4 regions of the Halalkalibacter krulwichiae genome follow, and region 3 is predicted to be linked to each of the others. Evidence: riboswitches for the same ligand, from Rfam matches in the RefSeq annotation. Region 3 holds a riboswitch; each other region holds the start of a gene.
What was found. A riboswitch is a leader RNA that binds a small molecule or an ion and turns the genes downstream of it on or off. The one in region 3 is predicted to bind cyclic di-GMP.
Positions count from the first base shown of each region.

Region 1: another riboswitch for cyclic di-GMP. It lies ahead of BkAM31D_RS23785 (hypothetical protein); the one in region 3 lies ahead of sinI (DNA-binding anti-repressor SinI).
Region 2: another riboswitch for cyclic di-GMP. It lies ahead of BkAM31D_RS20095 (hypothetical protein); the one in region 3 lies ahead of sinI (DNA-binding anti-repressor SinI).
Region 4: another riboswitch for cyclic di-GMP. It lies ahead of BkAM31D_RS24725 (competence type IV pilus major pilin ComGC); the one in region 3 lies ahead of sinI (DNA-binding anti-repressor SinI).

Region 1 is NZ_CP020814.1:4,147,714-4,153,112, reverse strand. Features, by position in the region: gene BkAM31D_RS20945 (RNA polymerase alpha subunit C-terminal domain-containing protein) at 1-124, shown strand, start outside; gene BkAM31D_RS20940 (hypothetical protein) at 202-735, shown strand; gene BkAM31D_RS24610 (hypothetical protein) at 837-962, opposite strand; gene BkAM31D_RS23785 (hypothetical protein) at 1,219-1,419, opposite strand; cyclic di-GMP riboswitch class I at 1,387-1,481, opposite strand; gene BkAM31D_RS20935 (LCP family glycopolymer transferase) at 1,592-2,524, opposite strand; gene BkAM31D_RS20930 (YveK family protein) at 2,698-3,399, shown strand; gene BkAM31D_RS20925 (CpsD/CapB family tyrosine-protein kinase) at 3,411-4,112, shown strand; gene BkAM31D_RS20920 (tyrosine-protein phosphatase) at 4,135-4,905, shown strand; gene BkAM31D_RS23780 (hypothetical protein) at 5,282-5,399, shown strand, end outside.
Region 2 is NZ_CP020814.1:3,985,873-3,991,271, forward strand. Features, by position in the region: gene BkAM31D_RS20080 (S1C family serine protease) at 1-773, shown strand, start outside; gene BkAM31D_RS20085 (WG repeat-containing protein) at 936-2,666, shown strand; gene BkAM31D_RS20090 (hypothetical protein) at 2,705-2,950, opposite strand; gene BkAM31D_RS20095 (hypothetical protein) at 3,116-3,322, opposite strand; cyclic di-GMP riboswitch class I at 3,362-3,446, opposite strand; gene BkAM31D_RS20100 (hypothetical protein) at 3,723-4,358, opposite strand; gene BkAM31D_RS24570 (thiamine pyrophosphate-dependent enzyme) at 4,797-5,174, opposite strand; gene BkAM31D_RS24575 (hypothetical protein) at 5,063-5,399, opposite strand, start outside.
Region 3 is NZ_CP020814.1:2,167,751-2,173,149, forward strand. Features, by position in the region: gene BkAM31D_RS10900 (YqeG family HAD IIIA-type phosphatase) at 1-221, opposite strand, end outside; gene BkAM31D_RS10905 (AbrB family transcriptional regulator) at 441-1,472, shown strand; gene sinI (DNA-binding anti-repressor SinI) at 1,570-1,704, opposite strand; cyclic di-GMP riboswitch class I at 1,722-1,810, opposite strand; gene BkAM31D_RS10915 (NADPH-dependent FMN reductase) at 2,121-2,654, shown strand; gene BkAM31D_RS10920 (MarR family winged helix-turn-helix transcriptional regulator) at 2,804-3,247, shown strand; gene BkAM31D_RS10925 (right-handed parallel beta-helix repeat-containing protein) at 3,789-5,399, shown strand, end outside.
Region 4 is NZ_CP020814.1:3,289,631-3,295,029, forward strand. Features, by position in the region: gene BkAM31D_RS16625 (PilW family protein) at 1-274, opposite strand, end outside; gene BkAM31D_RS16630 (prepilin-type N-terminal cleavage/methylation domain-containing protein) at 267-725, opposite strand; gene BkAM31D_RS16635 (prepilin peptidase) at 731-1,483, opposite strand; gene BkAM31D_RS24725 (competence type IV pilus major pilin ComGC) at 1,568-1,936, opposite strand; cyclic di-GMP riboswitch class II at 2,068-2,151, opposite strand; gene BkAM31D_RS16645 (bifunctional folylpolyglutamate synthase/dihydrofolate synthase) at 2,356-3,663, opposite strand; gene BkAM31D_RS16650 (carboxypeptidase-like regulatory domain-containing protein) at 3,764-5,399, opposite strand, start outside.

The DNA.
Region 1 (5,399 bases), 2.0 Mb from region 3:
CACACTGCAAAAACTCTCAACCCATACCGAAAAAGAAATCCTAAAAATCCACGGGATTGGCCCAGCTTCCATCCCAACAATGAGAACTCTATTAGAAGAAGAAGGGTTAACATTTAAACAATAAAGTAACGAGAGCGATTGCCGAACGAGTGGCAGTCGCTTTAACCCTAATGTGACACAAAGGAAGGGGAGGAGGTAGTTATGAACCTTTTCTTTGATCTATCATGGCAACTATTCCATTACCTACTAATAGCCATTCTCCTAACGGCGCTTATCTTTCTACTAAGTCGTTTCATCAAGAATAAAATCGCGCTACTTGCCGTAACACTCACTATCATTCTCGGAACCATTCTCCTAATCAACCAAACCAAATACACAACATTCCAGGACCTCGTTCCCGAAGATAGCGAGATTAGAAGCATCTCCATAACAGTGAACGACTTATCTGGAGACAGAGCCGAACCCGCAGCACGCACGACAATCGAAGACGACTCACTCATTCAAGAAATCCTAGAAGACCTCAATCAAATCAAACTGAAAAAAGATGACGATGTCCGAGTGCAAAATAGAAAATACACAATAGGAATAACAGCAAATCATAAGATAAGAGAGAACTTCTCAAGGACCACAACGACTTATCTAAAAATTGATGATCAATATGTCGGTGAATCGCAAATCATTAGCAACACCAACCACTTAAAGACGATTGAATCCCTCATTGAAAAGAACAACTAAAAACAAAAAGCCAGCTCTCCCCTCGAGAACTGGCTCCTACTAAATAATATAAGAATGTAATAGTGCGAAATAAGACCCAGAATAATAGAACGTAAAAGTACCTACATGATCTTTTTTAATTCTCCGCCCCAAATCTTTAAGTAATAGCGATCTTCCGTATCTTTTAATAGTTTTACTCCAACTAACGCAAGTGGTGTCCATACTGGCTTCACACTAATAAAAGGCATCGTCCAATCTTCCCCCGATCTATTTTATAATATATTCATAGTGATAATCTATTTATGTAATTACTTCCATTATAAGAAACTCCAGGTACACTATCAACCGAGAATATTGTCGAACCGAAAAAAAGTACGAAAAAAGACCTCCCAACTTGGAAGGCCTTTTTACATCATGCCCCAGATAGATGAAATCTATCTAGGAAATCAGGGAATACAAGCTCCACCCAAGGACAATAGGCACGAGGAGCCAATCAATCAATTCTTACATTCCGCCGACTAAGACAGAAACTCCAACTGCTAGTGCAATCCCAACAGTGGAAAGGACAACGGTGTAAGCAACTTGCTTGATTTTCTTTCTCTTGTGCAATTGTTCTGGTGTGTAAAACATTGTCATTCCTCCTCCAAATAAAGTCATCACACGGAGGCAGTTCTCGGTAGCTGGCTGGCATAATGACCAATTCATTGGCCAATGAAGCCCCTATAGCTTTGCGTCATCTGCTTTCACAGACTTTGCCTTTTTCGCATGATACTTTTCTATTATCGACAATTCTTGACATTACTTTAAGGTTTTATTCAACTTTTACACAAAAAAAGAGATTCATAAGGTTCATACCCCAAGAATCTCTATTTCAAACTTATTCAGCAACTGTCACACTCTCGTCCACTTCAAGGCCTAAATGAACCCGAAGCTCATTACTTACACGAGAGACTTCCTCATCCGGAACTTCTAAATAATAGATTCCATTAATACGAGTACCAACCCCGCTAATCTCCATTTGCTCAACATGATGACGAGCGTCGCGGTACTTATCTTGAATCTTCCACATCGCATCCAAATCAAGATCCGTTCTTACTGATTTCCCAACTTCCTCTAAAATACTACCCGCTCTCGTAATCGAACTAATCTGTGCTCCTTCTTGAATGACCGCTTCGACAATTTGACGCTGGCGATCATTTCGGCCGAAGTCCCCACGCGGATCTTCATAACGCATTCTCGAGTATGCAAGAGCCTCATCACCAGATAAGAACAATGTTCCTTCTTCAAACCGATGCCCATTCTGTGAAAAAGCAAAATCATTCTCGACTTGCACGCCACCAAGCGCATCAATCAACCCTTTAAACCCTTCCATATTGACACTGACATAATGATCAATCGGAATATCAAGGAAGTGCTCCACCGTATCCATCGTCAGCTCAACCCCACCAAACGCATAGGCATGGTTAATCTTGTCCAACCCTCGACCTTCAATCTCTGTCCGCGTATCACGAGGAATACTTAACATCTTTACCGAACGATCATCCGGATTAACCGTCATGACAATAATCGTATCCGATCGACCTTCATGATCATCCCCACGTGAATCAACACCGGCAATTAAGAAGGAAATCGGCTCACTTTGTTCGACATCAACTTCCACCTCTCGCTTTTCAGTGACACGCTCAATCGGCTCATGAATCTCCTGCGCCGTATCGGTAACAGACTTATATAGATAGAAGCCGTACCCACCAACGGCGACAGCAATAACACCAAAAAATAATCCTAAAGTAATAAGAATTTTCGACTTCACAAGGCCCTCCTCTTTCTTACGTCTCAGTAAATTTCCATAAATATGGTCTGGATTTCTTCTGCAATTATAGTTAAATTATATAAAGCAAGCAACAAAAACATCTACAGAAAATGACAATCTGTGATATAATTCTTTCTATTGCTAATTACAAATTTAGGAGGTCCTTTAATAGAATGGAAGAAACGATTAGCTTACAAGATATTTTCCGAACGTTACGCAGACGTTTGAAACTCATTATTATTATCCCAATTATCGCTGTATTAATTAGCGCACTCGTAAGTTTTTACCTCTTAACACCAATTTATCAAAGCTCAACACAGATTCTCGTCAACCAAGCGAGCAGCAATGATCAATTTTATAGCTCAAACGAAATACGTACAAACATAGAACTCATAAACACATACAACGTTATTATCAAAAGTCCAATCATTCTAGAAAAAGTAATTGAAGAAGCGAACTTAACGGAGTCCGTTAGTCAATTAAATAGCAAAGTAACCGTCGGAAGTCAAAATAACTCACAAGTTGTCAACATTACAGTCGAACACGAACAACCAGCAACAGCGGCGCACATTGCCAACACAATTGCGACCGTCTTTCAACGTGAAATCGCCGATATTATGAACGTCGATAACGTCAGCATCTTATCACCAGCACAAGTATCAGAATCACCATCACCGGTAAAACCAAATCCGAACTTGAACATGGCGATTGCCTTTGTCGTTGGATTAATGGCAGCAATCGGACTTGCCTTCTTACTTGAATACTTAGATACAACGATGAAGACAGAAAAAGACATTGAAGACGTTCTAGATCTACCTGTACTCGGTGTGATAGCAACGTTTGACGAAAAAAGCGGAACTAGACAAAAGAAATAGGAGTGAACAAAATGGCTCGTAAAGATAAAAAATTAACATTGAAGAACCAACGAAACCTGATTACAGACATTAGCAAAAGCTCTCCTATTTCAGAGCAATACCGTACGATCCGATCAAACATTGCTTTCTCAGCCGTTGACCGCGAGATCAAAACGATTCTTGTGACATCAGCTGGACCAGGAGAAGGAAAATCAACAACTGCAGCCAACTTAGCAGTGGTTATGGCACAAACAGGACAATCTGTTCTAATGATCGATGCTGATATGCGTAAGCCAACAGCTCATTACACATTTAGCACACCAAACTTAACGGGCTTAACAAATGTTTTAACAAAGCAATCAAGCTTAGAACAAGCGATTCAAGAAACAAAGATCGAAAACTTATCATTATTAACATGTGGACCGATCCCACCAAATCCAGCTGAGTTATTAAATTCACGCATGATGGGTTTGATCCTTGAACGTGCACAAGAAATGTTTGATGTCATTATTCTAGATAGCCCACCTGTAATGGCCGTAACGGATGCACAAATCCTCTCGAGCAAATGTGATGGAACCGTACTTGTTGTCTCTAGCGGTAAAACCGAACGCGAAGGTGTGAAGAAAGCAAAAGAATTGCTTCAAAAAGCCAATGCACACATTCTTGGTGCGGTATTAAACAACAAAGAAATAGAAGCTGGAAATTATTATTACTATTATAGTAACCAAAAATAAACAATCGTAAGGAGGAGAAGCAATGATTGATATCCATTGTCACATACTGCCAGGAGTAGATGACGGACCTCGTAATCTAGCAGAAAGCTTAGAGTTAGCGAGAGCAGCGGAAGCAGAAGGGATTACAACGATCATTGCGACTCCTCATCATAAACACCCGTCATTTGAAAATGACGGTCCATCCGTCCTACAAAAGGTAGATGAATTAAACCAAGCATTAAAGGAAGCTGAAATTGCCATTAATGTACTACCTTCTCAAGAAGTTCGAATACATGGGGACCTTCTTGAGAACTTGAATTCAAAAGATGTTCTACCAATGACTAAAGATCATAAATACATCCTAGTGGAGTTACCAACAAACAGCATTCCACACTACACATCAAGACTTCTATACGACATTCAAATGACAGGTTGCACGCCGATTATCGCCCATCCTGAACGAAACAAAGTATTCTCAGAAGATCCGAATAAACTATTTGAACTTGTGAATACAGGCGTGTTAACCCAAATTACAGCAACAAGCTTAGCGGGACATCTTGGCAAAAAGATCAAAACTTTATCAGAGCAGCTAATTGAGGCTAACTTAGCTCATTTCATCGCCTCAGATGCTCACAATATCACAAGTCGACCGTTTCATATGAGGGAAGCATACCGTGTGTTAGAGGAACAATTTGGATTACAAATGGTGTACATGTTTCAAGAGAATGCGGAGCTAGTAGTAAGTGGACAACATATTAACTTAATGCCGCCTGAGCGAGTGAAGAAAAGAAAGAAGTTTTTCAACTTGTTCTAGCATTGAAGAGAAAGGACACTTGTCATCTGAAAAAGAAGTGTCCTTTCGCATGTAAATGGAGGGTAATTATTGCTAGTTCTTTAAGACTAAAGGCATGGTTGCGATTTCATAGGAATATGTCGAATAATGACGTAGGGAAGTTGTTGAATTGTGTCAGATTAGCTTATACAATTATATGATGAAATGAGATAAAACCTATGAATTTTAAAGGGATTTTGTAAATATCGGTAATCTTCTTTTAACATCAAAAATGTGAAAGATTTGTGATATTATGTGGAAAGCCAATCGGATTGTCGATTATCAAACAATAACTAGGTCATTTGTCATGCGAGAGTGAGTCGATTGCTCTTGTGTTTTAAGGTGAGGGATGTTCTCGATGAAAGAATTAGATAAAATGCCTAAATCAATTATAAAAGCAATTCGCTATATTAAGCAAGATGCACCAAAGGATAAGTTAGAAGCAATCGATCTACTGCTTAAACAAGCGATTGAGA
Region 2 (5,399 bases), 1.8 Mb from region 3:
GCGAAACGATTGATGTCGCGCTCGTTCGTGTCGACGGCTTAAAAGGAACAGAGTCTCTCAACATGAGGAAAAAAAAGCGTGCTGAAGTAGGCGATGAAGTGCTGGCGATCGGAAGCCCGCTTGGTTATCAAAATACCGTGACGACCGGGATTGTCAGTGGCTTGGAGCGAGCATTTGAAGTTCCTCCTTATCACTACGAAGACATGTATCAAATTTCCGCACCGATTGCTCCAGGCAATAGCGGCGGTCCGTTGATTGACCGTAAAACCGGAGAGGTGCTTGGCATCAATTCGGCTGCCGCCGATCAAGGGTCGATTGGCTTTAGTATTCCGATGCCTAATGTGATTACACTTATTGAAGGCTGGTCGAAAGAACCGATGACAACTTTGCCAGTTCTCGATTTCACATCAAATTCCGTTGAATATGAGTATGACACCAATTTAGACGAAGACTACGCACAATTTCTCGTAAGCTACTTTTACGAAAGCCTTGATCAGCAAGACTATGTCACAGCCTATTCGTTGCTTGGCAGCTCATGGCAAGGAAATCTACCTTATGAAGATTTTCGAGAAGGCTATATCGATACGAAGGCCGTTTCAATCGAGGAACTTACAGTGAACAGCAGTGAAGAGATTACCGTAGTCGCCATTATTACAGCACAAGAACGTACGGACGATGGCGATACGTTCAGCCAGTACAGAGTCACTTACACGATCGGTTATGAAAATGATCAAATGAAGATCCTCTCCGGTTGGGGCGAGGAGTTAGAATAGCAACGAAACCGTCGGCAAAAAGCATCTCGCGTGAAAACGAGGTGCTTTTTGGTGTTTTTTTAGCTTTCTTTTGGAAAATACTCTGAGCCTCTCCCCTGACAGGCACGGCTTTCCCCATCATTCGTATGATAGAGAAAACAACACATACGGAGTGACGATCCAATGAATAGACTACAAACAAACTTAACACCCCTCCTCCCCGCTTTCATTCATACGAAAGAAGGAAAACGTTGGGGATACATCAACAATCAAGGGCAATTCGTGCTCCCTCCTCAATTTGAGGAAGCAGATGATTTTCAGGAAAACGGGATGGCGATTGCTAGGCTGAACGGGAAAGTCGGGTTAATAAACGACACAGGGCAATTCGTTATCGAACCACAATATAATTCAATGTTGCCCTTTACAGAGAACCGCGCCATTGTGACGGATGATGAAGGTTTTTCCGTTATCAATGAGCAAGGTCAGGTGTTAACAAAAAAAACATACGGACTGATTAACCCTTATCAGGAAGGCAGAGCGATTTTTGCCGAGACGCGCGACGATCAATTTTTGTATGGCTATTTAGATGAGGATGGAAACGAGCATATTCCACTACAGTTTGAACTCGCTTATGATTTTTCAGATGGCAAGGCTCTTGTGAAAATCAAGGAGAACGAGTTTGCTCTCATTAATCGTGATGGACACATCGTTCAAAGCTATCCTTATGCGTCGATGATGAGCTATAGCGAAGGACTTATCGCCTTTGCAAAAACGTACCAGGATAATTGGGGATATGTAGATGAACAAGGAACTGTGATGATCGAACCACAGTTCACTTACGCTTTGCCATTTCAAAACGAGCGCGCAATCGTCAATGCTGCAGAAGGCATCGACAATCAATATGGCTTGATTAATCGCGATGCGAGCTACATTCTTCCACCAACCTATCAGGATATGACGCAACTTGGCAACGGGCGTGTCGCGGTTGGGCGCGCGTTCGATCCGGAGCGCCCCTTTACTGGCTCACGCTACGGAATCGCTACGACCGACGGCTCCGTGTTGACCGATTTTCTTTATGATCAGGTTGCCGAATATAAAAATGGACTCAGCTCGACGACAGCCGGCCAGTTCACTTTTTTCATTAACGAAAGTGGCCAGCGTGAGCCCTCGCTTCCTGTGATCCCAGGCATCGGTACAATCACGATCATTGATGATGTCATTCAAGCCAATGTCGACCACAGTTTGTCCTATTATGATCGTGCTGGCAACATTGTCTATCAACCTAACACCGTCTTCCCACTCGACGACCAATACCGAATTCATATTCGAAAATACAGCCCGAACAAAGATTATCTCGTCTATTATCCACAAATTGAAGGAATGACAAACGGCGAAGCTGAGAAAAACGTCAATGCCATCCTTCGTCAAAAATCACTCGTACTCCCGGTTCCATCGACTCAGTTGGATTACGGCTACTACGGTGATTTCTCGGTAGCCTTTTTCCAAAACCATTTGCTCATCTTAAAATTAGAAGGCTACCGCTATCCATTTGGCGCCGCACACGGCATGCCGTACCAAGTGCACGTCTCCATTGATTTAGGTACCGGGCAAATCTATCAGCTTAAAGACCTTTTCAAACAAGATAGTGACTATGTAAAAGAATTAAGTGATATCGTTGGCCAACAGATAAAAGACCAAATGGAACAAGGGCATACCTACTTTTTCCCAGACCAATACCGCGGCATCACACCCGACCAAGCCTTCTACGTAACCGATGACGCACTTGTCCTTTACTTTGAACCATACGAAATCGCAGCTTATGTTGCCGGTTTCCCTAGCTTTACCATCCCTTTTAAAGAAATCGAGGGAATCCTTGATTTTACTAGTTCATTTTGGCGATCTTTGCATGAATGAATGTTGAAAGGCCACTTGTATGAAGTGGCCTTTCTTTATTAATATAACGGTTGATAAGGCCGTTGCTGCCCTTGCTGGGGCGGACAATGAGGAAAAGGATTAATATCTTGAATGCTATGAAAATCATAATGCTTCAGAGCAAATTGAGCCTGATACAAATATTCCATTACATATATTTGTCCTCCATACGCATCACACAAAACCCCTGACGTACCTTGACCGTTCTTAAAAGACACACCAATCGGCTGCCCCATGAGTTGCCACACCTTTTGTTGCCAATTCATTAAAGATCTCTCCCTTCCGTTTACTTTATGTGGGAGAGTGTTTAGGGGTGAGGGTAGGCTGAGGCGTTTTGCTCCTACCTTGATGATAATGAGTTCTTCTTAACTTCCATTGCCTTCGCAGCCCACTAAAAAAAGCCAACACACATGTGCTGGCTCAAACAATCATTATAAACCTTTAAAATCTTCCTCGGATAGGTAAAATTCCCTAATCATGTCTCGAACAACTAGGTCAACGGCTTTGACCTCTCCTAGGTTGATTTGCTTTAACTCTACTAAATCTTCTTCTTCAAGCTGCTCAAACAAGGAGTTCTTTGTTTCAATTAACTTTTGAACATAGTTAATAAGTTGCTTCTTCCCAACGGTTTCAGACACACTAAATCCTCCTTTTGTTAATCGACAAAAGGTATTAAATTCGGCAACTGGCTAGCATAGTTTCATAACTTTAGCCCCTATAGTTTTGCGTCATCACTTTTCAATGATTTTGCCCTTTCGTTCGATTAGGTTTTTAGTTATATGCTTATTGTACTATCGTTGTAGTGAAAACGGTAGGGGTTATTTTATTTTTCTTAACGTTTATTGAAGAGATAATTAGTATCTAAATATCATTGCTCCCTTATCTAGGAAATTCAGTTAGTAATTTCAAGGTATTACTCCTATATTTCCCCTGCATTTCGGTTTACTAAAGTAATAGCCATGAATTTTGATCGGTTGGTGTATGAGACCCAAAAAAAGCCACCACACCCTCTCTTACCAAAGGCGTAGTGGCTTTCCCTTATTCCTCAAACGCATCCGGATAAACAGTTGTATTAAACACTTCACCGGTCTCTGCGTTTTCTAAATGAATTGTTACGTCAATCTTATCTGGATCGTCTCCGTTAAAGATCTGATAATACATCCCAGTCATCGCTAATCCTAATGCAGCGAATCCATCAAAGCTATTTTCAAAAGCTTCTTGGTCAACAACGAGCGTAAACTCTGAATAAGATTGGTTCGATCTCACATCCGCAATTGATGGGTAATCGTCACTCTGTTTGATTTCTTCGATATTCGCTTCAATTCCCTCTCTCATCTCGCTCATCATTTCGTTATGAGTCGAGCGCGACATTTTATACGTAAGCGAGCCATCCTCATTTTCTGTTACTTCTTTTACGCCGGCTTCTTTTGCATCAGCGATCACTTGGTCGATGTCTTGATCTTCAAGCATCATTGGCGGAATCGTAATTTCGACGTTCAAGAGACCACGGTCAACTTCAACCGATTGCTCGTCCTCCTCCGTTGCTTCTTCCTCTTCCCCAGGGGCTTCAGCTACTTCATCGGCATCAAGTTCCTCATCTGCTTGTGGCTGTCCGCACGCTGCGAGAAACGCAATAAACAGCACTATGAATAACCATGTTACATTCTTTTTCATTTAAAACCCTCCTATTTGGAAAATAAAATCCATTTACTAGTATGCCAAATAAAGGTGTTTTTAACAGGCTGTTTTAGGGTGATTGTTGCTTAAGGACATATTGCGCCCGAACTGCTAAGGGAGATGTCCTTTAGACAACTTCTCTCGGACACTTCCAACCCCTTCTCCCGCGAGACTGTCCTTTAGACGACTTCTTTCGGACACTTCCAACCCCTTCTCCCGCGAGACTGTCCTTTAGACGACTTCTTTCGGACACTTCCAACCCCTTCTCCCGCGAGACTGTCCTTTAGACGACTTCTCTCGGACACTTCCAACCCCTTCTCCCTCGAGACTGTCCTTTAGAACCCTACGCTCTCCAAGTAACCAAATAAAAACCTTGAAAGAAGTAACCTACTTCTCTCAAGGCGCATAGCGAAAGGAGCTATCTCCATCTTATTTTTAAACATTCGGCAGCGATACATCCAAGACAGCTACTCTTCCTCCTTTGACGACTTCTAAGCATTCGTGAATCGCATCTCGTAATTCATCTGCTCGTTCCACTTTTTTGGCGTACGCTCCTCCTGCGGCTTCGGCGATCTTTGATAGGTCGGCGTCTGGGGTGAAGTCGACGAAGAATTGATTCGTTTGTTGGGCGATGCCGGTTGGGTGTACACCGAGTGTCGATAGTTTCGGTGATTTCCAGCCGTGATTGTTGTAAATAATTGTTAGGAAAGGTGTTTCGTAACGTTTGGCCATCCAGTGAACCGATGATGGGATGCTGAATAAGTAGGAGCCATCCCCGTTAAGCTTATAACCGTTTTCGTCGGGTCCGCTAATTTCATACCGATTGCCGCTCCTCCGTTCCAGCCAAGTGATCCAGCTCCGCTTCCAAAGAGCATCCCACTGCGGTTTAGCTCAAGGTGGTTCGAGATCGTTGGATAATTGGAAATGCCTTCGTTGACGACAATCGTATTTTGGTCAATGATTTCACGGACACAAGCGGTTAAGTATTCGGGTGTAATCGCATCACCGTCCGGCTCCTCCATGAGACGGAAAGCTTGT
Region 3 (5,399 bases):
TCGACACGCCCCTGACTATTATTAGAGGCAATTACCAATTGAACACCATTGTTTTTTAACATTTGAATCCAATCAATCAGCTCATCATCACCAGGCTGATCGTGAGTTGCCAGCGTACTATCTAAATCGGAGAAAATCGTTTGAACATTGTTTTTCTCCAACCACTCTTTTGTAATATCAGAAAAATGATGGAGCTCAAAATCAGGTTTGAAAAACTTCATAATATACTCACTGCCTTTTATGTATTTGCCATGTTCTCATTGAATAAGAGAGCTTCATAAATTATACACTATTCTTCTCTTACATTTCATCAAAGTTTATGAATTAACAATCCATCATTTATTTTTTATTAGAATTTCACTTTATCCAAAATTTTGAAATAAGTGTTATACTATTAGAGATGCGAAATAAATTCAATTATTTAAAGAAGGCGATTTCTTTTGAGTAAAAAACTAGTATATATTTTGAGTGCTGTAATGGTTGGAGGACTTTTCTCTCTTCTAAACATCCCGGCAGGTTGGTTACTCGGTTCCATATTAGCTGGAATGGTTTGTTCATTTTTTATTATGAAAATCTATTTACCTAATAAGCTATTTACTGTTGTATTAGCGATTATCGGTGCAAACATTGGCTTGATGCTTAGACCTGAACAATTTTTAAATTATCAAGCATTGCTCTTACCATTTTTTATCACGTTAACGATTACGATTATAAGTGGCATTTTGTTAGGAAAGTTTTTAAAGCGTTACTCAAATTTAAACCACAATACGGCATTTTTTTGCTGCTTACCTGGGGGAGCGTCTGAGGTAATTGCCCTAAGTCATCAGTATGGAGCGAATGAACAAGTGGTTGCAGCCTTCCATACAACGAGAATTACTTTGTTTGTGTTAGTGATCCCTTTAGTCGTAGGTTTAAATGAACCTATTGCCGGGAAGCAATCGAATTATTTTATCGATGTAAATGTGTCTCAAGTCTTTCTCTCCATAAGTATTTTAATATCGATCATGCTGGTAACTATTTTATTAAGCAAACGGGTGAATTTTCCTGGTTCTTCATTATTTTTTGCGATTGGTTTAGGCTTTCTATGTCATCTGCTATTTCCTACAATAGAGGTACCGGGATTTATAATGGGAATTGCACAGTCGATTATGGGAGCAATAATTGGGATTCGCTTTGATCGAAAAGCACTTTTACAACTAAAGGAAATAGGTGGTATTAGTGCAATAACCTTATTCATTTACTTTATGATGAGCCTAGGCCTTGCTACAATCTTCTTTGTGCTAACACCGATTGATTGGCTTTCAAGTTTATTAGGGATTGTTGCAGCAGGAGCAGCAGAGATGGCTTCAACTGCTGCTGCATTGAACATGGATGCAGCACTAGTAGCAACATTGCAGATGGCAAGAGTACTGGCATTGTTTTTAGCTTTGCCATTTCTGATAAAACTATTTGCTAACACAGAACAAGAGTAGATAAAATATACGGTAATCTAAAAAAAGGATGGAGGTTTTCCTTCATCCTACATTTTCTAAACGTATTCTACATTTCTTATTAAGGCTGATAGTCCGATTATTTGTTTTTATTGAGCATGATAAAATCCCTAACTTCTTTAGGGGTGAGACCTATTCTTTTTGCTTCCAATAATAGCTGAAGCCACTCCAAATCTAACGAACTTTTTCTTTCGTCCTCTGGCGAAAAAATCATCTTCCATCCTCCATTTGTTCGGTAACTCAGCCATCCTAGTAATAAAATTCACCTTAGATCTGAAGTTTTGCGTCCTTATCTTTCAATAAGTTTGCCTTTTCATTATTTAAATGTAATAAGAAACAAAGAACAACGAATTTTATAGAGTGAAAAAATAGGTAAAATCTTACATTTGAACCCTTTTTACGTTAATTATGTTGTTAATCTAATAAAATAGTAACATAATATCGATATCGTAATTAGTAAAAAAAATCCAAAAAAATCGACAGTTATATACAATCTTCATAAAAGGGATTATAGGACCATTTGGCTAAATAAGCTTTATGTTTTGTACTTTTTATTAATTTCTGTTTTAATAATAAAATAGGATATTTTAGGTAAAATAGAAAAGTACGATAAAGTTAGGAGCGATTAAAATGAAATTACTTGGGGTTTCTGGGTCTTTAATTGGAGAAAAAACGGCTATAGCTGTAAATGAGGTTCTAAAAAGAGCGAAAGAGTTAGAGCCTAAATTAGAAATTGAATTAATCGATATGAAAGAGTTAAATGTTGAATTCGTAACGGGGAAGCCGTTCGATCAATATAATCAGGACACGCAAATGGTCATTACGAAAATAAAAGAAGCTGATTTGTTTGTGATTGGTACGCCAATTTATCAAGCATCTATTACTGGTGCATTGAAAAACTTATTTGATCATCTGCCTACGAATGTTTTCGAATCAAAAGTGGTTGGAACTGTAACTACAGCTGGATCAGACAAACATTTCCTTGTTGCAGATAATCAATTAAAGCCAATCTTGTCTTTCTTTAAAGCTATTACACCTACGAATGTGTTTGTACACAGCAGCTGCTTTGATCAAAACAATGTGATTACAAATGAAGAGGTAAACGATCGTATTGATACATTAGCAAAAGAATTGGTAACCTTACATACGAAGTTAAAGCTGTAAGCAATTCCCAAAGGGGCGTCCAAAAGGTCAATAATTGGCTTTTTGAAACGTCCCTTTGTTTATGGTACACAAGTGGGATCATTGACAAAGAGGTATTTATAACGGTATAATTATCTCGAAACTGAGATAAAAAATAAAGGAATGAATGAATAATGAAAATAAATGATCAAGACCAATCGTTGAAATTATTCGTTGTATTGTCACGAGCAGTTCAAACTATTACGAAGCGAGTAGAGGAAGACATAAAAACGTATGGTTTAAACCCAACAGAGTTTGCGGTATTAGAACTTCTCTATAGCAAAGGTGATCAGCCTATCCAAAAGATTGGCGAAAAAGTATTGCTTGCGAGCAGCAGTATAACTTATGTAGTTGATAAGCTTGAGAAAAAGAACTTTCTGTTTAGAAAACCATGTCCGAAAGATCGTCGTGTTACATATGCCGCAATAACAGAAGAAGGAACGCAGCTTATGAACGATATTTTTCCTAAACATAGGGAAGCAATTCAAGATATATTTGGTGGTTTAGATGAAAATGAAAAAGAGAACATGATCGTTCAATTGAAAAAGTTAGGATTTTACGCGAAAGATCTATAATTTTTTCAAGTTAAACGAACGAATTACTACCTCTTTTAAATTGATTTAAGGTGTTAGAGCGTTACTTTTTTCCTGGTTGCAATCTTAAATGTTGCTTTCATGACAAAAGACATGCATAGACAAGTTTGACCAGTTTTTTAAAAATTCCCTCCTAATCTATAACAGATTAGGAGGTTTTTTTATACAGAAATTTGTAGAAAACTGCGCTTGCCTTGGAAATAACATAGTTTTTGCTTTTAGAACTAGAAGAATTTGATGTACTATTAGTAAATTAATTAAACGTTTGTTTAAATATAGCATGGGATGGTGTTTAAAAAGAGAGTCTAATTTTATAGCAACAAATCGTTGTGGGGACTTTTAAACCAAGCCTAAAAGACCGTTGACGAACGAATATGTAAGCGATTACAATAGTGTCGAAATAACAACGTTGTTAAAGGAACTGTTTGTTGTTCGAAATAACAACGTTGTTAAAATGCCTGACTTGAAAGGAGGAGTATGATTCGTTCGTTCTTTAATCTTGTAATTTAGAAAGGGGCAGGAAATGAATAGAGAATGCAGACGGTATATTGCAATGTTACTGACAATCATTTTAATTGTCTCACCAATGAATCTCGCTGTTTTTGCCAACGAGGCAGAGGGCGATGTTGACCGGGAGATGATCTCGGTTTCGAGTGAGTGGCAGGGGAGTGTTTTTGGTGATAATGGAGGGCAAGGTAACTACACATATGAACATTTCGAAATTACAGAGAACGAGGATCAAACCGTAACTCTTCGTAGCTCTGATGATAAAGGCAAGATTGCTAGTAACACAGAAGGAATGACGTATTATTATAAAAACGTACCTATTGATGGAAATTATGAACTTACAGCAACTGCACATGTTGATTCTTGGACTGCTAATAATCAAGTGGCTTTTGGTTTAATGGTCCGTGAAAATGTATTAGAAAATCAAAATAAAGATGATTTCACAGGAGATTATGTTGCAGTAGGAGCATTGGATCAACAAATGAAAGGCTTCTTTAAAAATGCAAATACAACTATTCAAAAGGAAGGATTAGCATTTGATCAAATCGCTCCTGCTGTTAATGAACAATATGAACTTCGTATTCAAAAATCAGGTGATTTGTTCGTGTTAACGGTAAATGATGAAATACATACGATTGAAGACTATGAGGGAGACATTCAATTTGCCGGCTTATTTACATCAAGAAACACAACGGTCACTTTTAGTGATATAACATTGAAAGTCGAAGGTGGCCAGGTTGAGTTAGGTGAATGGGACTTTCGAGCGTTTGGTTCAAATACAAGTTTAGAACGCAATCCTGAGCCAACACTCAATGAAGATGGCTCTGTTTCGATCGCTGCAATGGGTGGGAAAGTAGCAGCTGGGGATGAAGGAGTGTCATTTCATTACAAAGAAGTTCCCGCGGAAGCGAACTTTGAAATAAAGACTAAAGCTGTTGTAGATCAGTTTAATAGTGATAGCTCCATTAGCACACCAAATCAAAAGTCATTTGGCTTAATGCTTAGGGATGAAATAGGTGAACACCTCGATTCAGAGACACAAACGACAGAATATGTAGCTGTTGGTGCACTTGATACGGTGATGAAAGGATTTTATAAAGAAGCTAGTAAACAAGTGAAGTTTGATCCGTTCGCTAACTTAGCCCTACCATCTGCTAGAGAAGAGTATGATCTTTCCATCCGAAAGTCGGGCGATACATTTGTCATCACAGTAGATGGACAAACTGAAACGGTAACATTAGATTCACTTTTTGACGAAACGATTTATGTTGGAGTATACGTGGCACGTGATGCACAAATTACGTTTAGCGATTATGAAATTGCCGTCGATGATCGCAACGTAACTGGACTAGCAGTAGATTCTAGCGAGATGAAAACGGAATACTTAAAAGGTGAAAGTCTGGATTTAAAAGGATTAATAGTAACAGCAGAGTTTTCTGATGGCAGTACATCAACTCTAACAAGCCGTGATTATATCGTTACTGGATTTGATAGTAGTGAAGTAGGCAAAAATACTATTAATTTAAATTATAATGGGGTAACAGCGACTATTGACTTGATGATTAAAGCATTGAGTGTGACAAATCTTAATATAAAATACTTCCCAGTTAAAACAGAGTATTATATT
Region 4 (5,399 bases), 1.1 Mb from region 3:
TCTTCTCTTTATAAATCAGGAGAGTTTTATCATTTTTTCTTAGTTCCAATGTTCCCAAATCTTTATTTTCAATCCATCTTGCGCCATCACGCATTTCCCTCGTCATATATTCCATTAGAAAACGAGCTTGCCTTTGTGTATCATTTTTATGAAATACAACTTGTTCAGACTTTAATGAATAACTTACGAGACTTACTGCAACCATCGTAATAACAGTCATTAAGGCAATTACGACTAAAAGTTCTACAAGTGTAACTCCTTTTTGATTATTCATCCGGTCGAAACACCACCGTAACAAGTTCAATTTTATTTTCTTTTTCATGTAATCCAGCTTTCCCACTACTAATAAAACTATTTTTCTCAACCCTAACTGTTATTTGGTAAAAATTATCCACTTCATGCTCATAAGGATCGACTTTAACAAATACAGTTACGGGCTCATCTATCACCAAATTGCTATAAGGAGCAGGGAGGTTAGCATGCGATTCACATTGTTCGTTAATATTACTCCAACAATATGTATCAACACTCAATGTACCTGTTGTTGAGTACCTAACCTTCTCCATCACCTCTTGAGCAATATACGCAATTTGCGTTTCTTTTTCTTGACTAACCGTGCGCGTAAAAGTGCCAGTCATAATCGTCAATAATGGAACAATAATAATCCCGACAATGACAATCGCTACTAACAATTCAACAAGCGTCAGCCCTTTCTCATTTTTCAAACTACTCACCCCTGCCACAAGCTGACATACCAATTCCAAACGTCATATCCGAACAAATAAGCAATCAAAGTTCCGATAAAAATAAACGGCCCAAACGCGATCGGTTGTTTTCTCTTTACTACTCCAGTAACGATTAAGAGTAAGCCAACAACAGCCCCCAAAAAAGAGGCAACCATGAAACTTAAGAGCGTCATCCATGGTCCGAGCACAAGTCCAATTGCTGCATAAAGCTTTATATCACCACCACCCATTCCGCCACGGCTGACGATCGCTATGAGAAGGAGCAATACAAAACCAACAGCCCCGCCAACTACATAAAACCAGAACGGTTCAGAACCAATAAACAGCCGAGTTATTAACAAGATCGCTATTGCTGGAAGCGTAATCACATCCAAAATTAACTTTTCTCGAATGTCTGTCAAAACAGCTAACACAAGAACAGTCGTTAAAATAATCGCTGGAAGCAATTCAAGCTGCACACCAACAACTTTATAGACGAGGAAAAGAGAAGAAGCTGTTACAAGCTCACCAACAGGATAGAGAGGAGAGATCTTCGCCTTGCAATAACGGCACTTCCCCTTTAAGAAGAGATAACTAAAGACAGGCACTAAATCTAGTACCGATAAACGATGATGGCAGTTTGGACAATTTGAAGGAGGGAAGGCGATTGATTCTTTTTTGAGTAGACGGATGGCGACTACGTTGAGAAAGCTTCCTAAAAGTAACCCTATTAACCAAAAATAAGAATCGCAAATCAATATCTTTTTCTCCTTTTAACATTAATTATTTTTTAAAAGCTGTCACTATGAACTAGCGACAGCTTTTTAAAGAAAATAAACACATTAATCAGTAGATGGGGAAGGTAGGGAATTTGGTTCACAGACCTCAGTAATTGATCCCGTATCATTATCTATGGTAAAAGCCGGAGTTGAGTTATCCGCACACTTAGGAGCTTCTCTTAGGTAATCGGCAGCTACTAAAGCAGCTGCGTTGGCAGCATAGCTTCCTGTCATTGCATAATACCTTTCAGATGCATCCTGAACAACCTTATTTACCTGAGCATTCGCATTTGCTTCAGCACTGTCTCTATTCCCCATAACCATGGGTACAACAATCGCCGCAATAATCCCCAAAATAACAATTACCACCAATAACTCAATCAACGTTAAACCTTTTTGATTCTTTAAACGCTTTTGAATAAACTTTCTCATTCTTACTCATCTCCCAATATAAGTTTTTTTATATCTAAGGTGTAACTAAAGTCACAGTCCTTAAGTACTGAAATTAACAAAAATGCCATAAAAAATAGCCTTTCAATTTTTCTACTACAATCTATAAGTAGAACATAAAAGGCCGGTTGCACCAATCGCTCAATACGACTAAGGTGCCCAAATAAAAGTCGTATTTCTATGCTTTCCAAACTATTCTTTTGATACTTTGATTGTATTCTGAGAGATTGCTAAAGTCAATACTTTTTCCTTAGTAATCACCATTTATTCACATAAAAGGACAAATTAAACTAAATTCAACCAGGTCTTTTGATGGGTATCTCATCGAGTCAAAAAGACAAACACCACCACCAATAGACCTAGCAATGTCCTTTATGCATTTATTATATAACCCTTTATCCCTACATGACAGAGATCAAATTTTTCCATTTTTCTCTTACTCTAGCGATAAAATATAAAGAACCACAAATGATTAATACTTCATCCATTTTGGTTTGTTCGATTTCTTCATGCAAAGCTTGCGTCCAGTTCTCGTGATAACGTTTCGTTTGAACAGGAGCTTGTGTCGATAAGCTTTCTGCCTTTGCTGCTCGATCAAAGTCAAAAGTTGTAAACGTAAAGCTTGCTTGAAAATCTAAAAATGGCTGTAGTAAGCTGTTCATGTCTTTTTCTTTCGTTGCAGCTATTAAAAAGCGAACATTTTTATTCGGATAGTGTAGTTTTAATGTTTCAGCCAATGCTTGCATTCCTTCTTTGTTATGTGCACCATCCACTATAACCGTCGGGCTTTCTTGTAACACTTCAAAACGCCCTGGCCATGTTGTCAAAAGGAGTCCTTTTTGAATGTGTGTATCATCAATAACCAACTGATTATTCGTTCTTAATAATTCTAGTGCTTGTATGGCAATAGCAGCATTTTGACGTTGATGAGGTCCAGACATTTGAATTGTGACATCCAAAGGCTCTCTTCCTATTTGAGTATAAGTAAAAACTTGTCTCTCTTCATTAACAGCGACAACCTCTTCATCAAAATGTTTTCCTAACACATAAAGAGGAGATTTGTTTTGATTTGAGACAGCTTGGATCACTCTTTTCGCATCTTCTTGCGACACACCGGATACAATGGGTACGTGTTCTTTAATAATGCCTGCTTTTTCTGAAGCAATTTCTTTTAGCGATTCTCCTAAGATTTGCATATGATCAAAACCAATAGACGTAATAATCGATAGAATCGGCGTAATCACATTTGTCGAATCTAAGCGGCCGCCTAAGCCTACTTCTACTAAAACAATATCTGGCTTGGCGATCGTTCCGAAGTAGTCAAAAGCGATCGTTGTCAGGACTTCAAATTCTGTTGGACTGCCATATTCCGTTTTGCTTAATTGTTCTACTAATGGTTGAATGCGCTTGGCACATGTAAGAAGAGCTTCCTCATTAATGGGTGTGCCGTTTAATGAAATTCGATCTTCAAAACATTCCATTGAAGGAGATGTAAATGTACCAACCGAGTAGCCCGCCTCCACTAATGTGTGACGTAAAAAGCTAACTGTTGAACCTTTTCCATTCGTTCCTCCAATATGAATCGCTTTAAGCATTTGATCAGGACGGTCTAATCGATCAAGCATCCAATTCATCCGTTCAAGTCCGGGCTTTATGCCAAATGAAAGTAACCCTTCAATCCAGTTAATCACATCTGCTCTATTTTTCATCGCACATTCCTCCGATTCTCCCAAGTTGCTAGTTCAAGTTTATCTTAGAATGGTAGGGAATGAAATAGTAGATGTTTGGTATGAGCTGAATAAGAAAGAGCTAATTCTCATCTCCACCGTGTTGCTCATACATTTCCATCCACTCTCTAAACGCCTCGTCATCTCCTTCCTTCTCTGCTTTTTCCATCATCATTTCTGCATAGAAAGGTTTCTCTGTCAACTCAGATAGCTTGGCGATATAGTGATACATTTCCTCTCGTAACAGCGGGGAGTTATCTTTTGTTTGCTGACGGACGATATTTAGGACTTTAACGGCCATTCTAAGAGCGAGATCGTCGTCATTGTTTTCTTTTATTAAGGATCGGTATGCATCAAGTGCTTGTTGATGCTTCCCATCAAGCAATAGTTGGTCAGCTTCAGTTATAGACCGGTTTCTAACCGTGAAAAAAGGAAGTTTCTCTGTGAGTGATTCGTCTAAACGGTAACCATTGCTGCGGCGTAGTTCTTTGTCATTTTCATCATAGGCAACGACCGACCATGAAAACAACCCTTTTGGATGCAAGTAGTCAAAAAGTTGAGCAGGATCGAGTCCGCCTTCATAAACGTCTTGATTACTAATTTCATAGTCTACAAAAAACGGACTGTGATATAGTTCCGTAATTGCCACACTCCATTTATCATCTGTGATTGGACCACTTACTAAACTAGACATTGATCCATTTTCAAAATGATAGGCCGTATATACTTGATAATAAGCTGCATCGGTTTCCTCCCACTGAAACGTAATCGTCTCGCCTTCTATCACTTCGGAATTCACAGGCGATGTAACATTCATAAGTCGACGTAACTCTATGTCATACTGAATATCTTGATCTGTTACACGGAGGATTTCTTCCTGGTCTACTGGCCATGAATACCCATCGATTTGTTCAAAAAATAATCGGATGCCGATTTGATAATCTCCTGGTAAGACAGTGAGAGTGAACTTACCTTGTTCATCTGTTTTCGTTTCATTTTCTTCTCCGATTGGACTAATGGATCGATAGGATTCCTCTTCGTCACGCATTACAACAGCTGCTCCGACAACCGGTGTACCATCCTCTTTTTTCACATAGCCTGTAACGGTTCGAAATTCGATGTCACCCTTCATTTGTTGTAGCTGCTTTTTCAACTGACTGACTCGTTCTGATTCGTCGGCATACCAGTCCTCTTCCATCGTAGCTGCTTTCTTCCTTTGTTGTTCCCATTCCTTAATTGCAGACAGCGCCTCTGAAAGGAGATTTTCTTCTAGTAACAATTTCACTTTTAAAACAATCCATTTCTCTGAAGGAACGTATACAAATGCATGTTGCAGTCGCTTCTCTTCCTGAGCTCGATAAGCCTCAAGAAACTCTAATGCTTCCTCTTTTTTTCCTAACTGCCTTAAATATTCTGGCTGTAAGAGCAGCAATTCTTCATCAACAAATTCACGTTTCGATAAAATGACTTGCTTCTGTTCTTCTATATAAGCAATCGCTTCTTCCTTCGATTTCTCTGTTGCAATCGTCTTTGCTTTTAACGCCTGCGCATAATCAAAGTAAATTCGGTCTGCACTTCCTCGCTCTATATACTCATCAATATAGGATTGAACGTCCTCTGTCTTAAACCCTCTACTGAAACCCCTATCTGACCAAGAAGATGATGTCGGTGTCACATAGACGTCATATCGTTGTCCAAGCTCAGGTTCAAGAATGTAT